DNA from 3 places in the Pantoea sp. At-9b genome. Region 2 is predicted to be linked to each of the others. Evidence: riboswitches for the same ligand, from Rfam matches in the RefSeq annotation. Region 2 holds a riboswitch; each other region holds the start of a gene.
What was found. Region 2 has a riboswitch for thiamine pyrophosphate ahead of thiB (thiamine ABC transporter substrate binding subunit). Riboswitches for the same ligand answer to the same signal wherever they lie in the genome.
Positions count from the first base shown of each region.

Region 1 (5,322 bases), on a different replicon from region 2:
GTTGATCCGGCTCTCCTGCACCATCAAAACGGAACTGGCGAAAATGCCAGTGCACAAAGTCGCAGTTGACCAGACAACCCAGCGGCGACGGTGCCAATCCCAACAGCACGCTGAGTGCCATCTGCGCCTGCAACGCGCCCAACGCGGCGACAGCCGGTCCCATCACCCCTGCGGTGTTGCAATTGGCAGCACTGCCAGGTAAACGCGGGAACACCGCACGGTAGCTGGGGGCCGATGCGCAAAATCCGCCGACATAACCCTGTCGCCCCAGCACCGATGCGCTGATCAGCGGGATACCGAGCGGATGGCAAGCGTCTGACAGTTGATACGTCACGGCGAAGTTATCTGCTGCGTCGATCACCAGATCAATGTTATGCAGTGCCTGCTGCACATTGCTGGCGGTCAACGGCAGCGGCAGCGGCTCCACGCGCACCAGCGGGTTACGCCGCAGCAACGCGCGTTGTGCGCTGGTGACTTTCGGCTGTGCCACGTCCTGCATATCAAACAAGGTTTGTCGGTGCAGATTATGCAGTGCCACGTCATCGTCGTCGTACAGCCGGATATAACCGACGCCCGCCCCGACCAACAGCGGTAGCAGCGTGGAACCCAGCCCACCCGCCCCCACCACTAACACGCGCGCCTGGCTCAGTCGCTGCTGGCCCTGCTCGCCGATTTCCGGCAACATCATCTGACGTTGATAGCGATCCATCGTTACTGTCCCCCGCCAAAGGTCGCCAGACCAAAGATCGGCGTGGAGGCGGCAGCCATATCGCGCCGCTCCATCAGCCCCCCGTGGTACGCGGCGTTGCCGGCTTCGATTGCCTGGCGGAATGCCCCGGCCATCCGCACTGGATCGCCCGCTTTTGCCACTGCGGTATTGAGCAGAATGGCATCAAAGCCCAGCTCCATCGCCTGCGCCGCCTGCGATGGCGCACCGATACCGGCATCGATAATCAGCGGAACATCGCTGAACCAGGCGCGCATGGCCCGCAGGCCTTCAATGTTACGCAGCCCCTGCCCGGAACCAATCGGCGCGCCCCACGGCATCAGGACTTCACAACCCGCCTCAAGCAATTTTTCACCGACAATCAGATCCTCGGTGGTATAGGGGAACACCTGAAAACCATCAGCACACAAGATGCGGGCCGCTTCCACCAGCGCGAAAGGATCAGGTTGCAACGTATCAGCATGGCCAATCACCTCCAGCTTGATCCACGGGGTGTTAAACAATTCGCGGGCCATCTGCGCCGTGGTCACGGCTTCCTGCACCGTGTGGCATCCGGCGGTATTCGGCAACACGCGTAAGTCGAGCTGCGTCAGCAGTTCGCGGAAAGCCATACCCGCAGCCCCTTCACGTCGCAGGCTGACGGTAATGATTTCGCTGCCAGCCGCCGCAATCGCCTGCTGTAAAATCGCCGGAGAGGGATAACCTGCGGTGCCCAGCAGGAAGCGTGATTGCGGTTCAAAGCCATAAAACATCGTTAACCCCCCTGCATCGGTGATAGCACTTCCAGTTGACAGCCTTCTTCCAGTTGCTGGCTGTCGTACTGGGTTTTGGGTACAAAATGGCCGTTGAAGGCCGTTGCCACGCAGGCCGCGTCAATTTGCTGTTCGCGCAGCAACTCACTCAGGGTACGGGCCGCCGTCAGCACCGGGCGGCCATTAAGCTGAATATTCATGAAGGGGTTCCGAGGTTAAACGCAGCATCAGTTGCTCCGCCAGCAGCGGGGCCAGCAGGAAGCCGTGGCGATACATACCGTTGAGGTAAAACGTACCGTTTTGATAGTGGATTTCCGGCAGATTCGCCGGGTAAGCCGGACGCAAACCGCTGGCACTTTCAACGATGCGCGCTTCGGCCAACGCCGGGTGGATGGCATAAGCCGCGCTAAGCAGCTCCATCATCGCGCGGGCGCTGATCGGGCTGGCATCGTGGCTCTCAACCATGGTGGCACCGAGCATAAAATGCCCCGCGCGACGCGGTACCAGGTAACAGGGAAAGCGCGGATGCAGCAGGCGGATCGGTCGCGAGAAGCGCACGTCATCGCTGTGCAAAATCAGCATTTCACCCCGCACCGCCCGCAAGCGTGGCAATGCCGCTGCGGCATGAATTCCCCGGCAGTCAATCACCTGCCCGGTTGGTTTCCCGTGGTGGAAAGCCACCCCACGCTGCTGCAATTTCTCACGCATTTCCACCAGCGCCAGGCGAGGATCGAGATGGGCTTCGCGCGCAAAAAACAGACCACGGGCAAAGCGCCCGGCAAGGGCCGGTTCCACCTCTGCCGGGTCAATCCATTGATGTTGCTCGGTCATGCGTGCAAAACGACTCAGTTCCTGGCTATCGCGTGGCGGAGCCACCACCAGCGTGCCCTGATGTTCAACGCTGCTGACGCGCTGCTGCCACCAGGCGGCAGCCTGCTGGCCCAGGTCGATAACAGCGCGTGGTGCGCTCTCTGCTTCACACCAGGGTGCCAACATGCCACCGGCAAACCAAGAAGCGGGCGGGCGCGACTCATCGCTGATCACTTCAAGCTGTTCACCGCGTTCAGCGAGTAAGGTCGCCACGCACAGGCCCGCAACACCGCCACCGAGGACAGACCAGCGGCTCATAGCGGGTATTCCGTAACATAAAAGGGAAAATTCACATCGGCCTCTCAGTTTTCGCACTGAGACCCGGGATACAGGAGGAGGGAAATGACACGCGCAACGGAAAAACGTCCCGATGTCAGACAGCCAGAATGGCAGGCTGTCAGTCTTCCTACGCCAGTATCAACTGGGTCAGGTTCAAAGGGTCGCTAAGCCGCGCAGTGCGCTTTTAGCCTCTCAGTCTCTTAGGCGAGACTCCCCCGACGCGTCTATTTGTATTGCAGCAGCCAGGCTACGTCAAGTGTAAGCCCGGCAACAAAGCCTAACCTTTAAAAATTCCCTGTTTCAGGTTCATCCATTTTTCTCCACGATTTGCGTGTAATCTCCTCTCTTCATCCTGAAATCCGGCAGATAAATTATGTGTGCTGATTCAATCATTTCAGCCATTCTGGTGTGCGTGTTCGGCGTGATTATTTTATGGGTGGTGTTTTGCCCCTGAAGCGTCAGGCAAAATAGGAATAGCGATGCCAGATGAGCAACGGGATTTTGATATCATTGAACAACTGGCCTCTGCCCGGTTGCTGCAACATGGCGAGGCAAAGATCGATCTCACGCCGAATATCATGGCCGAGCACCAAATCCATGGTGCCGTTTTCCAGCAGCAAGCGGCTCGATTCACTCAGTTCATGGCCGATAAACATCACCTGATCCTTAACGCCAAAATCAGTCAGCGCCCGCGCCACTCCTTCGTTACCGCCTGCGGTGTTGTAAATGCCAGCCAGCGGATTGCCCCGTTCCAGCCACTTTTTCACGCTGAGATAGGCGGTTTCCGCTTCGTCGTTGATATTGACCCGGTCGCGAATCGTCAACCAGGGAAATGCCTCGCGCAGCACACGGCGAAAACCAATCTCGCGCTCCTCCTGGGTTCGATAGGTCGAGCTACAGATCAGCAGAATGTGACCTGGCTGCTGCGCGGGCAGCATCCGGCCCATAAACCAGCCCGCCGTCGCTCCGGCAGCGACCTGATCGATCCCGACATAGGCAGTACGTCGCGAGTTGGGTAGGTCGCTGGTCAGGCAAATGACCGGCACGCCATCATCAATTGCCGCCTTGACCGCACGATTAATTTTTACCTCGTCGCGGCAGACCAGAATGATGCCGCTGCATTCGGCAGCTCGGCGGGTAATCAGCTGGCTGAAGCGCTCAGCGTTGAATTGCACATTTGGCACGGTATCGAGGCTGAAATGGAGCTGGGGATGATCACCGATCGCGGCGCGTGCCTGGCGTTCCAGTTGGCTAAGAAAGCTGGAACCCGACTCGCAAATAATGGCAATGCGCGTTCGGTTGGCAACGGTGCCGCCGGTTACTGCGTTCAGCCCCAGCCGCGCCATTGCGCTTTCCACTTTTTTGCGCGTCACGTCTCGCACACCTTCGCGCCCGTTCAGTACCCGATCAACGGTGGCGGGACTGACCCTGGCTTCCTGCGCGATGTGTTTGATCGACGGCGATTTCCAGTGATGTTGTTTCATGGCCTGTCCTGATGTCATTAACCTCACAGGCAAACAGTATCGGTTCATCCGGGCAAAAAGCAAAACCAATCAACCACATGAAATCAATCACATTGTCGGATTTTGAGGTTTATCACCTCAAAAATTCATGTGATCTGCCTCATCAATTCATCATGCCGCCGGGGCTTTGTTTTGACTTGATCTGCACCCGTGTCGATTAATAGCGCCACTGCCTTTCTATCCCCGAGGAACAACCCATGTTGAATGTCGCTTTATTGGGAGCCGGTCGTATCGGCCAGATCCACGCAGGTAATATCGCCGCCCACCCGCAATGTCGGCTGGCGTATGTCATGGATGTCTATGCCCCGGCAGCGACGGCGCTGGCGGAGAAATATGGCGCGACAGTTGCTGACCTCGCGACCATCCTGGCAGACAGCAGTATCGATTTGGTGGCGATTTGTAGCGCGACCAACACCCATGCCGATTTGATTGAAGCGGCAGCGCGCGCGAACAAAGCCATCTTCTGTGAAAAGCCGGTCGATCTCAGCCTGACTCGCGTGCAGAGCTGCCTTGCTACGGTGCGGCAAGCGGGTGTGCCGTTGATGATTGGTTTTAACCGGCGTTTTGATCCCAGCATGGCGCACCTGCAATCAAGCCTGCGCGCCGGGGAAATTGGCAGCACCGAGCTGGTGACCATCAGCTCGCGCGATCCGGGTGCACCGCCGCCGGAATACGTAAAGGTTTCCGGTGGTTTGTTCCGTGATATGACGATTCATGATTTCGATATGGCGCGCTGGTTACTGGATGAAGAGCCGGTGTCGGTGTTTGCCTCTGCCGCCGCGCTGGTTGATCCACACATTAAAGCGTTGGGCGATGTCGATACCGCAGTGGTCACCCTGACCTGCGCCAGCGGCAAAATGGCGGTGATCACCAACAGCCGTCGTGCCAGTTATGGCTATGATCAACGCATTGAGGTGCATGGCAGCGAGGGTATGTTGGCGGTGACCAATCAACTGGAAAGCCAGTTGGTGAAGTCGGTCGCATCGGGGGTGGTCGCACAAAAACCGCAACACTTTTTCCTGCAACGCTACGCCGAAGCCTATCGCAACGAACTGGCGGCCTTTATCAACGCACTGGCACAGGGTGAAGGTGAATACCCGGGTGGGAATGATGGGTTGCAGGCTTTGCTGCTGGCTGATGCGGCGCTGGAATCGTTAAAAACCGGCAAACC
Region 1 is NC_014838.1:207,517-212,838, reverse strand. It holds gene PAT9B_RS21235 (HesA/MoeB/ThiF family protein) at 1-709, opposite strand, end outside; gene PAT9B_RS21230 (thiazole synthase) at 712-1,479, opposite strand; gene thiS (sulfur carrier protein ThiS) at 1,482-1,679, opposite strand; gene PAT9B_RS21220 (FAD-dependent oxidoreductase) at 1,663-2,607, opposite strand; TPP riboswitch at 2,736-2,855, opposite strand; gene PAT9B_RS21215 (LacI family DNA-binding transcriptional regulator) at 3,087-4,112, opposite strand; gene iolG (inositol 2-dehydrogenase) at 4,349-5,322, shown strand, end outside.
Region 1: linked by a shared signal. The riboswitch ahead of PAT9B_RS21220 (FAD-dependent oxidoreductase) and the one ahead of thiB (thiamine ABC transporter substrate binding subunit) in region 2 are both predicted to bind thiamine pyrophosphate.

Region 2 (5,322 bases):
AGACGGCCATAAAAGCCAGATAAACCGGGTTGAGGAACGGCTTACGCGATAACAGCGATTTCATGCAGAAATCCCTTTGCGGATTTAATCGGGGGAAAAAAATGAGGGTAGAAGATTCCACAGCAAGACGAAAAAAGCCAGCAGAGAACACACTGCTGGCGGTGAAATTGCACCCTACTCAGAAAAGGTTCCACGTCGGCGGAACCGCTGGCAGAGCGCCATTCATGACTGAATGCCTCCCGCTCTTCCATTGCAGTCTACTATGCCTCTAATATGGGGCAGGAAAAACTGAGCGATTAAGAGAAGGAGTTCCCCTTTTATGTCCTCTTCACGGTTACAACAGCAATTTATCCGCCTGTGGCAAAGCTGCCAGGGTCAGGATCAGGAAACCACCCTGAGCGATCTGGCGGAATTGCTGCATTGCTCACGCCGTCATATGCGTAACCTGTTGAATGCCATGCAGGATGCAGGCTGGCTAATCTGGCAGGCCGAAGCCGGGCGTGGTAAACGCTCGACGCTGAGTTTTTGCTACACCGGCCTGGCCTTGCAGCAGCAACGTGCGGAAGATTTACTGGAACAGGATCGCATCGAACAACTGGTGCAACTGGTGGGCGACAAAAATCAGGTGCGACAAATGATTGCAGCCCACCTCGGCCGCAGCTTTCGTCAGGGTAAGCATATCCTGCGCGTCCTTTACTATCGCCCGCTCCCCAACCTGCTGCCTGGCTCCCCACTGCGCCGATCTGAAACCCATCTGGCGCGGCAAATCTTCAGTGGCCTGACCCGGGTAAATGAGGAAAAGGGGGAAATCGAACCCGATATCGCTCACCATTGGCAACAGACATCGCCGCTGCACTGGCGTTTCTTCCTGCGTCCGGCGATTCGCTTTCACCATGGGCGCGAGCTGGAGATGGAGGATGTCATCAGCTCACTGGAACGCCTGCGCAGCCAGCCGCTGTTTTCGCATCTCGCAAAACTGCACTCCCCTGCGCCCTGGACGCTGGATATCCAACTGACGCAACCCGATAACTGGCTGCCGTGGCTACTCGGTAGCGTCAGCGCGATGATCCTGCCGCGCGAATGGCAAACCCTGCGCGACTTCGCCCGACAACCGATTGGCACCGGCCCCTACAGCGTGGTGCGCAATCAGCAAAGTCAGCTCAAGATCGCCGCCTTTGATGACTACTTCGGCTACCGCGCGCTGATTGACGATGTCTCAATTTGGGTGCTGCCGGAAATCAGCGATGAACTGGTGTATGCCGGGGTAAAATTGCAGGGCGAAACCGCCGATGAAAAATCGGAAGAGAGTCGTCTCGAAGAGGGTTGCTATTTTCTGCTGTTTGACCAGCGTTCAGAACAGGGGCGTGATGCCCATTTCCGCCGTTGGGTCAGCTATCTGTTCAACCCCATCGCCCTGCTCAACAATGCCGGAGTGGGTTATCAACGCTACTGGTTCCCGGCGTATGGCCTGCTGCCGCGCTGGCACCATCGCCGCGATCTGACCGCCGTCAGTAAACCCGAGAACCTGAAACAACTGACCATCAGTTGGTACAGCCACCATGTCGAGCATGAGGGGATTGCCAATGCGCTGCGCCCGCTACTGGCCGCGCAGGGCGTCGAGCTGATCACTCGCGAACTGAGCTACGAAACCTGGTTTAATGGCGAGGGTGAGAGCGATATCTGGCTCGGAAGCGTCAACTTCACCCTGCCGCTGGATTACTCGTTGTTCGCCCAGTTGTATGAATTGCCGTTGATGCAGCAGTGCATCCCGATTGACTGGCAAAGCGCGGCTGAACGCTGGCGCGAAAAAACGCTGCCGCTGGCGGAATGGGGGAAACAGTTGGTGGACAGTGACTACCTGCATCCGCTGTTCCATCACTGGCTATTGCTGGAAGGACAGCGCAGTATGCGCGGCGTGCGCATGAATACGCTCGGCTGGTTTGACTTTAAATCCGCCTGGTTTGCTCCGCCGGAGTTGTGAACCTTTCGCCCCGACCCGGAAATGTCTAGAATGAGCCGTTCTCAACGGGGTGCCCTGCGTTACAGGGGCTGAGAGAGACCCGTCGAACCTGATCCGGTTAATACCGGCGTAGGGATTTGAGATGCCTCACTGCTCAGATCCTTTGCGACTCAACCTTATCTTCTCCTCAAGGAGCGCAAAGTGTTTAAAAAAGTTCTGCCCGTGCTGTTACTGGTCGCTGCCCCGGCACTGGCTGCCAAACCGGTCCTGACCGTCTACACCTACGATTCGTTCTCCGCCGATTGGGGCCCCGGCCCTGCCGTCCAAAAAGCCTTCGAAGCCCAATGCGGCTGCGAACTGAAATATGTCGCGCTGGAAGATGGCGTGTCACTGCTCAATCGCGTGCGGATGGAAGGCAAAAACAGCAAAGCGGATATCGTGCTGGGCCTCGATAACAACCTGGTACAGGCAGCAGAAAAAACCGGCCTGTTTGCCAAAAGCAAGGTGGATACCCGCGCACTCCAGTTACCGGACGGCTGGCACAATGACACCTTTATCCCGTTCGACTATGGTTACTTCGCCTTTGTCTATGACAAAAACAAACTGCAAAACCCACCGAAAAGCCTGAAAGAACTGGTCGAAAGCCCGGAAAAATGGCGGGTGATCTACGAAGATCCGCGCACCAGTACCCCAGGTCTCGGCCTGCTGCTGTGGATGCAAAAGGTCTATGGCGACCAGGCACCGGAAGCCTGGCAGAAACTGGCGCAGAAAACCGTCACCGTCACCAAAGGCTGGAGCGAAGCCTATGGCCTGTTCCTGAAAGGCGAAGGCGACCTGGTGCTGAGCTATACCACCTCTCCGGCCTATCACATCATCGAAGAGAAGAAAGAAAATTACGCGGCGGCCCCGTTCAGCGAAGGCCACTATATGCAGGTTGAAGTGGCGGCGCAGCTCGCCAGCAGCAAACAACCGCAGCTGGCGCAGCAATTTATGCAGTTTATGGTCAGCCCGGCCTTCCAGCAGACCATCCCGACCGGCAACTGGATGTATCCGGTGATTAAGAGCGATCTGCCTGCCGGTTATCAGACACTGCACATCCCGCAAACGGCGCTGCAATATAGCCCGGCGGACGTTGCCGAACATCGCGCCGCCTGGATTAGTGCATGGCAACGCGCCGTCAGCCGTTAATTCCCGGCTGGCTGCTACCCGGCAGTTTCACCGCGCTGCTGTTATGCGCGGTGGCGCTGCTGGCGTTTGGCGCGCTGCTGATGTCAGCCCCCATCGGCGACTGGCGCGCCCTGCTCAGCGATGACTATCTGCATCATGTGCTGGCGTTCTCCTTCTGGCAGGCCTTGTTGTCGGCGCTATTCTCGGTGATTCCCGCCATCCCGCTGGCACGCGCCCTGTACCGGCGGCGTTTTCCCGGTCGCAATCTGCTGTTGCGCCTGTGCGCCATGACGCTGGTGCTGCCGGTGCTGGTGGCGGTATTTGGCCTGCTGAGCGTCTATGGCCGCAGCGGCTGGCTGGCGCAGTTATGCAGCATGGTGGGCATCGATTATCACTTCTCACCCTATGGGCTTCAGGGCATTCTGCTGGCACACGTGTTCTTTAATCTGCCGCTGGCGACACGCATGCTGTTGCAGGCGCTGGAGAGCATTCCGGGCGAACAGCGTCAGTTGGCGGCACAGCTTGGTTTGCGCGGCTGGAACCTGTTCCATTTACTGGAATGGCCGTGGCTGCGGCGACAAATTTTGCCCACCGCCGCGCTGATTTTTATGTTGTGCTTTGCCAGTTTCGCCACCGTGCTGGCACTGGGTGGTGGCCCGCAGGCCACCACGCTGGAGCTGGCAATTTATCAGGCGCTGAGTTTTGACTACGATCCTGGCCGCGCAGCCCTGCTGGCGCTGCTTCAGTTAGGTTGTTGTCTACTGTTGGTGTTGTTGAGCCAGCGCTTCAGCAAAGCCATTCCGGCCGGGAGCCAGCAGATACGTGGCTGGCGTGATCCGCAGGATAGCTGGCGCGCGCGCCTCAGCGATAGCGTGTTGATCGCCGTAGCCTTGTTGCTGTTGATCCCGCCTTTACTGGCGGTCGTGACCGATGGCCTGCGCGGTGGTGTGGCCGGGGCGATACAACAACCGGCCCTGTGGCAGGCCACCTTCACCTCATTACGTATCGCCCTTGGGGCCGGCGTGTTGTGCGTCATGCTTACCCTGATGCTGCTGTGGAGCAGTCGTGAGCTACGCCTGCGTCATCACATCATCCCGGCACAGGCGATGGAGCTGAGCGGCATGTTGATTCTGGCAATGCCCGGGATCGTGCTGGCCAGCGGCTTTTTCCTGCTGTTCAACGCCACCGTTGGCCTGCCGCAGTCGGCAGATGGCCTGGTGATCTTCACTAACGCGCTGATCGCTATCCCTTATGCGATGAAGGTGCTGGAGAACCCGATGCGCGATCTCAGCGCGCGTTACAATCAGTTATGCGCCTCGCTGGGGGTGCAGGGATGGAATCGTCTGCGCCTGATTGAACTGCGCGCGCTGAAACGCCCGCTTGCTCAGGCGCTGGCCTTTGCCTGTGTATTGTCGATTGGTGATTTCGGCGTGGTGGCGTTGTTTGGCAGCGCGGATTTCCGCACCCTGCCCTTTTATCTGTTCCAGCAAATTGGTGCCTATCGTGGCGATGATGGCGCGGTCACCGCGTTACTGTTGCTGCTACTGTGCCTGCTCCTGTTTACCCTGATGGAAAAATTGCCAGGTCGTCATGCTGACACTGAATAACCTCACTTACCTGTACCAGCATCTGCCGATGCGCTTCCAGTTCAGCGCACAAGCAGGCGAACGGCTGGCGATCCTTGGTCCGAGCGGTGCCGGGAAAAGCACCCTGCTCAGCCTGATTGGTGGTTTTCTGCCGGTCAGCAGCGGTAGTTTATGGTTGAACGGCACCGACCATACCGCCAGCGTCCCTGCGGCGCGTCCGGTCTCAATGCTGTTCCAGGAGAACAACCTGTTTCCGCACCTGACGGTGCAGCAGAATCTCGGTCTGGGGCTGCATCCGGGCTTAAAACTCACCAGTGAACAGAAACAGCAAGTGATTGAGATCGCCGGGCAAACCGGGCTTCAGGAGATGCTGCAACGCCTGCCGGGTCAGCTCTCCGGTGGACAGCGCCAACGTGTCGCGCTGGCGCGCTGCCTGCTGCGTAATCAGCCGATCTTATTGCTGGATGAACCGTTTTCCGCGCTCGATCCGGCGCTGCGTCAGGAGATGCTGCAACTGGTGCACAACGTCTGCGCTGCGCGCAATATCACGCTGTTGATGGTGTCGCACAGCCTGGAAGATGCGCGGCAAATCGCGGCGCGCAGTCTGGT
Region 2 is NC_014837.1:749,434-754,755, reverse strand. It holds gene PAT9B_RS03315 (MFS transporter) at 1-64, opposite strand, end outside; gene sgrR (HTH-type transcriptional regulator SgrR) at 320-1,981, shown strand; TPP riboswitch at 2,017-2,114, shown strand; gene thiB (thiamine ABC transporter substrate binding subunit) at 2,162-3,148, shown strand; gene thiP (thiamine/thiamine pyrophosphate ABC transporter permease ThiP) at 3,124-4,734, shown strand; gene thiQ (thiamine ABC transporter ATP-binding protein ThiQ) at 4,718-5,322, shown strand, end outside.

Region 3 (5,322 bases), 2.1 Mb from region 2:
GATGATAATGACCATTACGCCGATTGCGGAACGCAATAGCGAGTGGTTTGAGGCACCTTAAACCACATGATGTGCCGTAGCGGTGCGATTTATCGCGCGGTTTTAAAGGGCGCGCGATAAATCGCGCCGCTACGACGCGAAATGACCAGTAACCCAGGTTTAATTATGCGATGGTGACATCCTTGGACAGATAGACATCCTGCACCGCGTTAATCAGTTCTACGCCCTCTTTCAGCGACTTCTTGAATGCTTTACGCCCCAGAATCAGCCCCATGCCACCGGCGCGTTTGTTAATCACCGCCGTGCGCACAGACTCGGCCACATCGGTTGCCCCTGCGGCAGCACCACCGGAGTTAATTAACCCGGCACGACCCATATAACAGTTCGCCAGTTGGTAGCGAACCAGGTCGATGGGGTTTTCCGTGGTCAACTTGCTGTAAACGCGCTCATCGGTGTGGCCGAAATTCACTGCGGTATAACCGCCATTATTTTCTGCCATTTTCTGCTTCACGATATCTGCGCCAATGGTGGCTGCCAGATGGTTGGCCTGGCCGGTTAAATCGGCACTGGCATGGTAATCCACGCCATCTTTCTTGAAACCGTTATTGCGCAGGTAAGCCCATAACACGGTCACCATGCCGAGTTCATGCGCACGTTCGAATGCCGCAGAGATCTCTTCAATCTGACGACGTGATTGCTCAGAGCCAAAGTAGATGGTGGCCCCGACCGCGATGGCACCCATATTGAACGCCTGCTCGACGCTGGCGTACAACGTCTGATCGTATTGTGTCGGGTAGCTTAGCGTCTCATTGTGGTTCAGCTTCACCATAAACGGAATTCGGTGCGCATAACGACGCGCGACCGAAGCCAGCACGCCATAGGTGGACGCCACGCAATTGCAGCCGGCTTCAATTGCCAGCTCAACAATATTTTTCGGGTCGAAGTAGTGAGGATTGGCAGCAAACGACGCTCCTGCGGAGTGTTCAACCCCCTGGTCCACCGGCAGGATCGACAGATAGCCAGTGCCCGCCAGACGGCCAGTGTTGTACAGCGTTTGCATATTACGTAATACAACAGGAGAACGATTGTTATCGGTCATGACGCGATCAACATAATCCGCGCCCGGCAAATAAAGGCTTTCCGCTGGAATGGTCATGCAGCGATGTTGAAGAAGGCTATCCGCTTCTTTGCCCAATAACTGAACGATGTCCGTCATACTAGCTCCTGATAAATGGCTGGATTGGAACCGGCACCTGCCGATTCGCCCCCAACAGCCTGGACCGGGATACGCCAGACTGGCAAATTGCTGACTCCATTTTTCAGACAGATGCGCAGGCAAAAAATGGCAATTGGGCGTTACGCCCTACCACCAACGATGAAAATGGTGCACCGGCCCAATACCTTTTCCTACCTCCAGAGCATCCGCATGCAGTAGCGCTTGCTGCAACCACGCCTTGGCCTCGGACACTGTCGCCGCCCAGTCATCATGCCGCGGACGCAAGGCCGCCAGCGCAGCTGACAGCGAACAACCGGTGCCGTGCGTGTGGCGAGTGTTGACACGCGGCGCGGTAAAACGCTGGCGTCCGTTGCGGGTGATGAGCCAGTCCGGACTCTCAGCATCACTCAGATGTCCTCCCTTCATCAGTACCGCTTCACAGCCGAGATCGAGCAATGCATCGCCCTGCATCAGCATCGTCTTCTCATCCTGCGCCACGCTGCGGCCAAGCAATGCCGCGGCTTCCGGTAAATTCGGGGTGATCAGCGAGACCTGCGGTAGCAACAACTCACGCAGGCTGGCGATGGCATCGGGTGACAACAACGCGTCACCGCTTTTGGCAATCATAACGGTGTCGAGGACCACAAACGGCAGGCTGGCACGCTTCAGCTTGTCAGCGACAATCTCCACCACCGCCGTTTCCGCCAGCATACCGATTTTCGCACTGTCGATGCGCACATCATCAAGCACCGAATCCAACTGCGCGCCGACAAAAGCCGGGTCGATACGATATACCGCCTGCACACCACAGGTGTTCTGCGCCACCAGCGCGGTGATCACGCTGGTGCCATAAGCGCCTAATGCCGAGAACGCTTTGAGATCAGCCTGAATGCCTGCACCACCACTGGGATCGGTGCCGGCAATGGTCAGGGCGTTGATCTGTTTCATGGTGCCACCTCCAGCGTCCACAACTGATCAAGAAAAGCGGCCACAAAGCTGCCTGGTCCCTGCGCCTGATGAGCCGCCCTTTCACCGGCCAGCGACATCACGCGGCAGGCGGCCGCCACATGCTGCAAACGATCGCCCGGCAGACTGGCGAACGCCGCCACCACCGCCGACAGTGCACAGCCCGTTCCCACGACACGTGTCATTAATGCGCTACCGCCAGGAATGGCAAAGGTATGCTGACCATCAGTGACGTAATCCACCTCCCCGGTAACCGCCACGATGCAGTGGTAATCGCTTGCCAACTGTTGCGCGGCACTCAGTGCGGCATCAGCCTGATGCAAACTGTCAACGCCGCGTCCACCCGCCGCCTGGTTTGCCAGAGCAAGAATCTCCGATGCATTGCCACGAATAGCCGCCGGTTGCTGGTTTAACAGCTGCTGGCAAAATTCGGTGCGCAAGGTTAACGCACCGACAGCAACCGGATCGAGCGTCCAGGGTGTAGCGGCACGATTTGCCGCCTCAACCGCGGCCAGCATAGCGATGCTGCGCTCGCGTGTCAGAGTACCAACATTGATGAGCAAAGCATCAGCAACAGCGCTGAACTGCGCGGCCTCCTCGACGTCGATCACCATGGCGGGTGAAGCACGTAACGCCAGCAGCACATTGGCGGTAAACGTCTGCACCACGTCATTGGTCATGCAGTGCACTAAGGGCGCATGCTGATGGAGTAATTGAAGTGACTGCGCGAGCTGCGCGGAGGAAAGAAGGTTAGGGTGTTTCATAAGGCTCCCAACCGGCGATCAAGAAGGCGAATGCGGTCAGGCATCTGACTTCCCTACGCTGGCATTAATCCAGATCAGGTTCGAAGGGTATTTCTCAGCCGTAAACGGCACCCCTAGTCATTGAGTAAAGCAACACTCTCTTTACTTTTATCAAGAATAAGGGAAATGCGACTGGCAAAGCAAGCTTACCTGACCGGATTCATTTTCTCGCAGCACAGAAAGGCGCAAATAACTGCTGGGTAATTGTATTAAGTTAAAACCACCGGGCCAACCATAACCCGTTCTCTGCAAATGATGATTAAGTTTTCTCAAGGTTACAATTAACAGAGATCCGTTATCCTAAAATTCTTACTCACCCGAAACACTGATGCTCTTCCGGTACGCCGGACTTCGACCAGTCCAATGTAGATAAGCGGCCTCAGATGGATGTTAGCCCAACTTGCAGAATACCCCAGTGCGCTACCAATTTGTTTCTGTGTAAAGAAAAAACACCCTTCTTGTTTTTTGTCAGCACAGACCTCTCGTACTGCGCCAGTCAAATAAATTAATATTCTCAGGCTTCCGGAAGATATCGTCCTGTACTTCCCATTCTCAACATTAGTCACTATCATCTTTTGCACCATAGCGTCGCTATAAAACAACAATCAATCCCTTATATAAAAACCATTGCAACCACCACACCAAACCCATACAAAACAATAAATTAAAAAAACTCACCACATCAAAGATCCAACGCCACCCATATAGCATTGAAGAAAGCCAGGATGCAGCAATCATTAAATGTGACAAGATAGAATATCAAAGCAATTAAATCAGAACCCCAGCCATTTCTGAACAAAAGGCCAGGAAACACCCGTAGCCAAAATAGAAAAAATATGTAAAGCCAACCTTGATATCTCTCCTCCCTTAACCGGGGCGGAAGAAAACTCTGCCTGATGCTTAATTCTTCTGATTCTCTCTATTTCATCAGAGATCGCTGCCGAGGAGTTCTCCAATTTAAATAGCTGCTTTCTGAGCTCTTCGCGAGAACTGTGTTTGTTAACCCGTAACCTTTCCAGCGAAATCAACACATTGATAACTTTATTCATTTTTAATATTTCATCATTTCAACTTCGATATGATTACAAAATTAAAAGCGCTACCGTCTTTTTATTGCTCCTTTCGCTTGTCACATCTCATTTTCTTAATATGACAACCTGAGTAATTAACAGCATGATGAATTTGCATGTTTTCAGGAAATGATTCAATAAATCGACGCTGCTGTTCTGTCAACAACCAACCATCCTGGCACCAGGACGGGGACTTGCGGTTCTCTTCTTCCACACCATCTTCCCTATCACTCCTTGGAATCAAGGTACTGCACAAATCGCAATGTAAAATATTGAAATGTCAATACATAAATGTGTAAATTTTATAAAAATGAAATAAATTCATGATGTTACAAATGATCGTTATTCTCGATCATTTTTCAATTATTGATCGAAAATATTGATTAGTCAATTTTAAAGGTTCATTATCAGCTTGTTACACAGGGAATGAGGGACAGTATGAACATAGGATTTATTGCAGAACCGATAGTCAATATTGATGAAAAATTACTCGGCATAGAACTCCTGACCCGCCTGGTTTCGGATGAGAAAAGGCCATTGAATCCAGAAGTTGTGATTTCATCATGGGATTTGAGCAACACACGAACCCTATTAAATCAACAGTGTGCCGTCATCGAGAACCGGCTGCATATGGAAGCATTAAAAGTTGCCCAGATATGGGGACTGCAAGGCTACCTGTTTAAGTCTGTGCCATTTCATCAGATTGAAAACTTAACCTGAAAAACCATAAGTAATAAAAAACCCCGCAGAACGGGGTTAGTCAGATACCGGGACAGGAGACTTAATTACGCAAATACTGATTCAGATACTGCTTAACTTTCTCAGTACCATTACCGACGTTTGCAACCGCGGTGCGTAATTGTGTCGCGCTGACCTCCAGGGTATGCGTCCAATACTCAACTTCCCAGGTTTCACTGAGACTAATAAAGCGTTTGTCTTCCGGTTGTTTTCTCTTTAAATCATCAGCCATTTTGCAGCTCCTGAGGTTAATCCTGAAAACATGACTATCGCTTCTTAAGAAGAGTAACTCGTTAGCTTTACCGAAGAATGTTAGTCGTTCGATGACTGCCTCACAGCCTCTACTTAAGGCCAGGAGCCAGCACAGCGCTGGCTTCCGCAAAAAATCCTAGACAATATAGCTGACGATATCAAGGTATAGTCACTATACCAAGGCACAACAAAATAGAACTTTTTGCTGCCTCTGGAGGTTGCGATTGTTTCTGCTTTTAGCGCATCAACAGAGCCGGGCACTGGCAAACAATCAACA
Region 3 is NC_014837.1:2,869,091-2,874,412, forward strand. It holds gene PAT9B_RS13190 (GntR family transcriptional regulator) at 1-61, shown strand, start outside; gene fbaB (class I fructose-bisphosphate aldolase) at 164-1,216, opposite strand; gene thiD (bifunctional hydroxymethylpyrimidine kinase/phosphomethylpyrimidine kinase) at 1,364-2,164, opposite strand; gene thiM (hydroxyethylthiazole kinase) at 2,161-2,946, opposite strand; TPP riboswitch at 2,980-3,071, opposite strand; gene PAT9B_RS13215 (hypothetical protein) at 3,759-4,034, opposite strand; gene PAT9B_RS31130 (hypothetical protein) at 4,494-4,775, shown strand; gene PAT9B_RS13225 (DUF3606 domain-containing protein) at 4,837-5,025, opposite strand.
Region 3: linked by a shared signal. The riboswitch ahead of thiM (hydroxyethylthiazole kinase) and the one ahead of thiB (thiamine ABC transporter substrate binding subunit) in region 2 are both predicted to bind thiamine pyrophosphate.